Regions from separate parts of the Virgibacillus sp. Bac330 genome, predicted to be linked through region 2. Evidence: a T-box and tRNA genes for the amino acid it is inferred to sense, from the RefSeq annotation. Region 2 holds a T-box; the other holds one or more tRNA genes.
What was found. A T-box is a leader RNA that pairs with one kind of tRNA and senses whether it is charged. The one in region 2 lies ahead of metG (methionine--tRNA ligase), so its partner is inferred to be a tRNA-Met.
Positions count from the first base shown of each region.

Region 1 (4,440 bases), 1.3 Mb from region 2:
TAATTCTATCGTAGTGTAACTATCCCCAGATATAAGTCCGCCACCTTTTGCCGCATTAGCAGCACCTGTTTCTACTACAAACTCACGCGCTGTTCCAAACGCCAAGTAACTATAACCATTTGGAAATGGCGCAATTTCTTCTTGCTTCACAACGATTACTTCCGATAGAATATCCGATAAAACAGGTGCTATTAGTTTGGCACCTTCCCCTCGATATTCGTAAAATGTTAATGTCATTTCAATGTCCACATTGCCTTTTTCCAAACTGTAAATCTCTAGTTTTTCTAATTCCATTCCTAATTGCTTTAATGCATGTATAATTTGCATTTCCTGTTGCTCATGGTGCTCGCGTTCTTTTAGAATTTCTTTCGCAAAATCTTCCATCACCTCCGATACCCCTTGCAATTGATCAGCGACTAACTTCTTGCTTTCTAATACTTGTTGTTTTAACTTTTGGTTTGCTTCAAAATACGATACTTCTTCCTTCATAGCATCCAATACTTTTTGTGGCTTTACGCAAAAATTTTCAAATTCCCTCATGGTTGTTTTTGGCGGTTTCCCTCCTTCTTGTAACCCTTCCTTTAGCAATTCCATTAAGCTGTACGTTTTATCAAACTCCTTTTGCCAACACCTTTCTTTCATAAAACAATTTTGACATGATTTTTCCGTAACTTGACTTAGAAAATAGTCCGTTTCTCTCCGTATCTCCTGCTCATCTTCTAAATGCGAATCAGCACTTGCAAAACTATTCGATAACGCTTGAAAAACGCTAGAAAACTGCTCCACCCGTTGAGCTGTTACGTTGCGAACTTTTTGTAAATATTGTTCCTGTTCATTTGTATACTCCTCTGTCCCTGGAATAAGCCGAGACAGCTTTTTAAACCAGCCTGCTGGTGTAAGTAAAAAGAGGGCAACTGCCATCGACGTCTCTATAATGGAAGGGACGAGCGCTGTCATATTCCCATAAATACCAATTAAGAACGTTCCAACAAATAACCCAATGGCTACACCAGGTTTTTTACCCTCTTTTAATAATCCTCCTAAAAGTCCTGAGAATGCTAATAAACTCATTTGATATAAATTCGCAACATTGGCAAGCGACAAAATCAATCCTGTTACCACTCCAACCGTCGATCCTACAGCTGCTCCACCAACAAAAGCAAGAATAAGTACAAAATAACGAGCGAGTACCTGCTCCACAGCTGCTCCATAAAGCGTCCAACCAATCGTTCCTGTAAGAATGGAAGCCAGGAGAATAATCATACAAACAATTTCTTCGTTTTTTAACGCTGGATTATACCTTTTTGGTGATAATAACGGCATACTCTGCATAAATATTAAAACGAGAACCGTCCCTAACACCCCTTCTACTAACACAAGCATCCATTCATATGCTGCCAACTGCTGTTCTATTGAATATTGAAAAATTCGTGTGCTTACTGAAGCAAGAAATACAAAAAACGGTATGAGTAACCGTTGATTTTTTGCTTGTTTAAATAGTCCTGCTAAAAATAGAAAAACAAATAACCCTAAAGCGGTAAAAATACCATGGTCTACAGAATAGCTCAAAGCACCTATTAGGACCGCTATCATAGCTTTAGCCGCTTTTTCCTTATAGACAAGCCACATCGTCGCTAAGAAAGCTACCGCAAATGGCGAAACAGCTGATAAAATGACTGCCCGGCCTAATAAAAATCCAATCATGTAAAATAACCAGCCTCTATCCACTAAAACCATTTTCAACTTTGCGTAAAGGAGACTTCTCAGCTTGTCCCACTGACTTGCATGTTGAGCTATTAGTGCTTTGGGCTGTAACCTTGACATTGACTCCATCATAACCACCACTCCCTCTCTGTAAATCATATTTAACCACAATATGCGAACTGTTTTTGTCAAAACTTCAGAGCTTGTAAAAAAATCGTTCGACTACTTTTTACGGTTTAAACAGGATTCAACACGAACAAACGTTGGGAAGATTGCAACCGTTTCGTTTGCTTTTATTCATGAGTAATGGAGGAGGCATCCTTTTTCGTAAGACAAGAGCAAGTATTCACAGCATCTCCCTTCTTGTAACAATTTGAAAAATATGTGCGAAAATATAGGAGATAAGATGGTTACACAAAGAAAGGATAAAAAACAAAAAAGGAGTTGACAGAGAGGCGAACCTGCTGTATTATATTTCATGTTGACTTATTTGGCGGTGTAGCTCAGCTGGCGAGAGCGTACGGTTCATACCCGTGAGGTCGGGGGTTCGATCCCCTCTACCGCCATTAAAATAATAATGATGTAACAAATACCAAAACGAGAACAAAGGCTCGGGGCGCCCGGTTAGCAACGTAGCGAGTGAAACGAAGCAACTAAAGTTTTATGAATCATGGTGAGACGTGTTGCACGAACCAATGATGACTTATCGCAAGGCGGTTCGTGAAGTCGCCTCGTTGCTGGTCGCTTACGCCGAATGTGGCTAAATAACTTAGTACGTTTATCCACAGCTACAACATTTTATAATTTCCTAGACGATAAAAAAACAGAGATTAACTTCATGTTAATCTCTGTTTTTTGTATAGCAAAAGCGCCTTTTTCGACAACTAATAACAGGTAACAAAAGGCGCCGTGTATTCCACTTTTCACTTAAGGTACGCATTCAGAATAAGTTTTATTTATAGAGCATTATCTTTTTTAGACAGCAACTGCTATCCCCTTTTAGCACCTCGACCCCCGCGTTTGGATTCCGTGTGCTTCTTCAAAGAGGCAAGGCGATCTTCAGAGTCTTTTAAAAAACGATTCATTTTTGACTCAAAAGATTCAACCCGTTCACGGTTATCTCGTTGACGTTTTGGTTTTGGCTTATCTACCGCTTTTTTAATCGATAGACCAATTTTTCCGTCTTTCTCTACGTTAATGACTTTCACCTTTACTTCATCGCCAACAGAAAGATGTTCATTAATGTCTTTCACATAGTTGTCGGCAACCTCACTAATATGAACAAGTCCGGTTGTTCCTTTTTCGATTTCTACAAAGGCTCCAAAATTAGTGATACCAGTTACCTTACCCTGCAGCTTGCTGCCTACTTCAATTGACATAAAAAAAATGCTCCTCCTTAGAATTTTTAGGAAACTAATAATAGTAACCACCGATGATGTATCATCAGCTTACTATTATATTATAGCCAAGCTGACGAAAGTGTGTCAATAAGATGGTTCTTTATCAGGAACTTTAAAAATTAATTCGCCCTCTTTAGATAGGAAATAGTTAGTTCTCGCTATTTCTAGTACATAATCCTCATTTTTTAAACGCTCTGTTTCTTGTTTCAGATTTTTTTGTTCTTTTTTCAAATCCGCCAATTCTGCTTGTAGATTTTCATATTCGTCTGTCTTTTCCGCATGAAGAGAGCGCTGCTGGATATGATATGTAGTCATACCGCCAAGAATAACGAGAGTAATAACTCCAAATAACACCAAACGTCGAATTAAACGTCGCTTTTTTCGATTCTGCCTTTCTACGTAGGCATCGTATTGTTGCATGTAATTCGAATCCAGTTTTCTTACGCTTTGTTTACCTGTAGTCAATACCTATTACCTCCTCTTCCAGCGAATGTTCTCCCAAACCTTACTTAAGTTATTCTTTATTGTACTATAAAATCCTGCTATTTGTAATAGAATTCCTTGAACTTTTTTAGGTAGCAACTGGTAGAATCCTCGTAGCAACCATTGGATTGGCGTTACAATCACCGTTAAAACGAAAAGTAGCAGAGAGAGAAGCAGTTTTAAAACCCATATAAATATTGTATAAATAACCATTACAATTCCTTTTATCGGCGAAATAATGAAGACTTGTATAAGTCGTGAAAAAAAGCGATAGATAGCGAGCGCAATTCGTATGAAATGCTCTAGTAACTTTTTATAATAATAGGAGAGTATCGCTTGATACATCGAAAAGCCTAGTAGACATGCTAGTACAATATATAACCTTATCTCTCCACCATTAACCAAAAATAAAATATAAAAAAGTAATAATGTTTGTGAAGTCCAAAACCCTACTTCCATTACATAAATCATGATCTTCCTATTTCTCCAATAAGGAGAGAACCTACGAAATGTGTCTAGCATGAAGCCCGTAGACAAACCGCCTGCAATCATAGATAGCATTGTTACAAGCTGCGTACTTAAACTCATTTAAATAACTTGCTAAAGAAGCCTTTAGCCTTCTCCTGCTGTTCATCAATATAAGAAAGCTCGTAAATTTTCCCTTTGATAACAACAGAACCGTCATTCACATCTAAATTTTTCAGTTGTAAATTTTGCCCACGTATAATTAAATAACCCATTACTGTTTCCAGTAAAAATTCTTCATTATCAAAGCTATCTACTTCTTTTACACCTGTAATTTCCAAATTTTTACGATTATTCATTTTTACCGTATGATCTGTAGTAACACGTG
Region 1 is NZ_CP033048.1:4,044,289-4,048,728, reverse strand. Features, by position in the region: gene spoIIE (stage II sporulation protein E) at 1-1,836, opposite strand, end outside; tRNA gene D9780_RS18830 (tRNA-Met) at 2,197-2,270, shown strand; gene D9780_RS18825 (S1 domain-containing RNA-binding protein) at 2,694-3,083, opposite strand; gene D9780_RS18820 (FtsB family cell division protein) at 3,189-3,569, opposite strand; gene yabQ (spore cortex biosynthesis protein YabQ) at 3,576-4,175, opposite strand; gene yabP (sporulation protein YabP) at 4,172-4,440, opposite strand, start outside.
Region 1: it encodes a tRNA-Met, which carries the amino acid that the T-box ahead of metG (methionine--tRNA ligase) is inferred to sense. The anticodon was not compared.

Region 2 (4,440 bases):
ATCTGCATTTACCGCATTTAAATATTCACAATGCTTACGAAATGCTTTTTCCGCATCCTCGATACCATCTCGAATAATATAACTACTAAACCACTTACCAGCAATTCTTAATTTACGAAGTTCCAATTCCTTATTTAGTACTTCTGCTTCTGGAAAGAAGCCTCCCACTTCTGTTCCTGCATAATCAGCAACAGCAATGTCACTTAAAACGTGTGATAGCGTGTTTTCTGCTCCAATTTCAGGAATGTCATCATTTCTCCAACCAATCGGTGCGATTCCCCATGCAATATTCGTCATTAAATACACCCTTCCATATTTTATTAATAAAGTTAACCAATAACTTGTTAATTATATCCTCATAAAAATAAAAACAACAAATTAATATCATATTTTGGTTAAGTATTGGTTATGTTTGATTACATTATATATTTAAAAGCGTTTACAGTCAATAATTTCTTTGTGACATATTAATGTATAACAAGGTATATTAAAATTTCTGCATAATTTGGTTGTTTTTTGGTATTATTTTGATTAAGTACAACTATAGTGTAGACATAAAAAAGCTTGGCTTATCGCCAAGCTTTTTTACAATAGAGGCTAAAAATGAAAATATAACGTCTGCTAAATCTTAGCAGAAATTGTTGACAGTCCCTTCTCAGGCTTTTTTCACCTCAAATTTGATAATTTTGATCCCAAAGTTACCTTTCAAAAGAAATATTGGTGCCTACTAATAAGAAAAACTGAACATCATTCTCTTTTATTCCTAGCTTGAATTCACTCATTTTATTCATCTTTGCTTTCAAAAAAATTAGGTATTCGCCAAATCCTTTAGCGAAATCCGTATTTCTTCTTATACTATAAACCTTTAACTTTTGTACTTTCCTATCGTACAAGAAAGCCCCCTTTATAAAGAGGATTGCTTTCTTAACTGTTCTATTTCTTCGTCAATAACAGTGACATCAATTCTTTCAAATAACGGCTCAGAAATATTTATAGAAGATGAATTGTTTATATCAATCGCTTTCCATTGTATTTCCTCTATGTTAAATGCATGTTTCAATTTATCGCTGGAAAATGGTAAAAACGGGTGTAATAACTGAGCTAAATTGGCAATAATATAGACACAACTTCTCAACGTATTTTGACAATCTTTAGGAGAGTCTTTTACTTGAATCCATGGCTTTTGCTGATCAAAATATTTATTCGCACCTCTAATAAACTCAAAAATTAACTCTAGCGCTTGTTTAAAGTGAGTGTGCTCAATCATTTCACCCACTTGGTGATAAAGCTCATCTACCTGATACTTCATTTCTTTATTAATCTGTCCTTTAGGCACGACTCCATGAAAGAATTTTTCAATAAACTTCACACTCCTATTCACAAAGTTACCATAAGCCCCAAGCAGCTCGCTATTATGGCTATAGACAAATTCACGCCAGGAAAAATCAGCATCTCGATGTTCAGGGGCATTGATTGTTAAGAAATATCGTATGGAATCTGGGTCATATTTCTCCAACATGTGCGGGACCCAAACCGCCCAGTTTTTACTAGTAGATAGCTTCTTCTTCTCGATCGTTACATACTCATTAGAAACCATATAAGTTGGAAGGGCCGGCTTATTTATACCTAATAATATACCAGGCCAAATAATTGCATGAAACGGGACATTATCCTTTCCATGAACATAATAAGAGATCGCGTCCTCCCCCCAAAAAGAAGTATGATCCTTCTGATTATCCTCTGCCCATTTTTTACTAGCGGTATAATAACCAGCAACTGCTTCAAACCAAACGTAAATCTTTTTGTGCTCATAACCTTCAACAGGTACAGGTACACCGACTGGTAGGTCTCTTGAAATTGCTCTATCATGTAAGCCTTCCTGTAAATATCTTTCTGCTATTTTAAGTGCATTGTCTCGCCAAATCCCCTTTTCTTTCACATCTTTGAGGTAATGTTCCAATAATTGTTGAAAAGTACGCAACTTAAAATAAAAATGCTCTGTGTTTCTTGTTACAGGTGAATTGTCACATAGTTTACATTTTTTATTCACCAGTTCTAATGGTTCAAGTATCTTGGAGCAATGCTCACATTGATCTCCACGTGCTTCTTTTCCACAATGTGGACAAATACCTTCTACGAAACGATCAGGTAAAAACTGTTCACAAGTACTACAATAAGCTTGTTCCACCTCTTTGCGATAAATGTTCCCCTTTTCCATTAAGGTAGTGAATATTTCTCCAACCGTGGTATGGTGATGTTGTGCATCTGTACGTGTATAGCAATCGTAAGTGAAGCCAAGCTGATCAAAACATTGTTTAAACTCTTTATGATACGTATCGGCTATTTTTTTTGGTTCCACTCCCTCTTGTTTGGCCCGTATTGTAATAGGTGTTCCATTACAATCACTTCCAGACACATATAGCACATGATCACCCTTTGCTCTGTAATAACGCGCTAAAATATCTCCAGACAAAAGACTGGATATATGCCCTAAGTGCAATGATCCATTTGCATATGGCCAAGCCCCACCAATTAGTATATTCATCACTTTTTTCCTCTCTTCAAAAATTTATAAAAATCTTGTGTTTCCTTTCATGCAAAAAACCCCCGTCCAAGACAATAAATATTGTCAAAGGACGAGGGTATACTCGTGTTACCACCTTTGTTCACTAATCATTCACATGAATAGCCTCCATTAGTACGGAACAATAGACAACATGTTCTTATACTATGACATAGATAACGAGTGTCAAATCTCGTCATACCTTTACTTAAAAGCTCAGATATGCAGCTCAGAGACCATGTTCAATCAATTATTCCTTGCTTCTTTTCAGCTACCGAAGCTCTCTGTATAAGAATTCACTTGATCTACTCTTCTCTTCATCGCTTTTCTTCCAAATAATGATAGTCATTATTATTGCACAAGAATGTATAGAAGTCAACGATAACAAATAGAATATAATTCCCTCAACTAGCTTTTACATTAACTCATGATCTGTATTCACTTAGACTTTATTAAATAAAACAACGTCTACAGTTGAAAAAACGAAACATTCGCACTCTTCAATTTAATGCATTATATCAACAACTATCCGCGATGCAAAATCAGGCGTTTCATAGAACACTTTTCTTTCTTGCAAATGAAAATTAGCAATGAACATTGTATCTTTTTTCAAATATTCAATAGATGACAATACAGGACTATTGCTTATTTCAATGGTGCCTCCTTCTTGTAATAACTCACCACAAATCTTTGCATAAGGTATTTGGATAGTTAAAGTATTTTTCCCTTCAACTATTTTAAAGTCATTCATTCTCATATTTATATCTAACACAACTCTAGTATAGTTAGAATGAATACCATACCTTATATTGTTTACATAGCGTGCCGAAACAAGTATTTCTCGGTTAGCTGTATAGCTTCCATATTTTGCTGTTATTTGTCCCTCTCCTTCTTTTTCAGCATGGAATATCTCGTTTTCTATATACCCAATATTCCCTGACGTAGTCCAAGTAATTAAACTAGTATCAATCTCTAGTTTTCTGCCATTTTTATCATAACCTCTTAAAGCTAATGCCACATTTTGACCTAAAATCATTTCCACATCCAAGGGCATAATCCCTAACGCCCCTGATGGCTTGTAAGGTTTGGCTTTATCTGGATAAGGAGGATAAATTAAATACTTATTACGAACATTTTTTACCCACTTATTCAAATCTTCTTGCCACGAGTTAATTATTTCACTGACTGGATGATCGTTCATAATCTTAGTAGGTACTTTAGTATTTCCAATTAAATGAACATAACTCTCATTCATTTTAAATTTTTGTGGGTTTTGATCTCTCATTGCATCAAGCAAGTTTAACCCTAAAGAAACCAAGTCAACTTCTGAAATATTACTTATATGAACCTGTACCCCACCAATTAATTCTCCCTTATACTTTCCGAATCTTGGAGTAAAATAAGCTGGTCGAAACTTAACACCTGCAAGATTACGTTTGTTCATTTCTTCTGCCAATGCTTCACTTTCAATCCATGGAGCACCTACTAATTCAAAGGGTTTTGTAGTACCAATCCCTGTAGACAGTGACGTGTCATCCAATAGTTCCGTTCCAGTATACAAATAAGCTGTCTGTTCAGTAGGAATATTTGGCGATGTTAGAACCCAGGGGAGATGAGTGTCAGAAAAATACACGTTTCTTTTCCAACTTTTAGCTTTAGCTACTTTTACATCTATTCCCAAACTGTATTCTTGGTTCCACATTAAAGCTAATTCTCCAACCGTCATCCCATGCCTTACAGGGAGTAAAAATCTCCCCATAAAACTTACTGCATCTTTTGATCGCAACGGTCCCTCCACTTTCATACCACCAATTGGATTCGGTCTATCTAAAACAATTATTTGTTTATCGTACTCTGCAGCTGCTTCCATAACAAAT
Region 2 is NZ_CP033048.1:2,715,109-2,719,548, forward strand. Features, by position in the region: gene iolE (myo-inosose-2 dehydratase) at 1-297, opposite strand, end outside; gene metG (methionine--tRNA ligase) at 905-2,545, opposite strand; T-box leader at 2,630-2,893, opposite strand; gene D9780_RS12580 (exo-beta-N-acetylmuramidase NamZ family protein) at 3,069-4,440, opposite strand, start outside.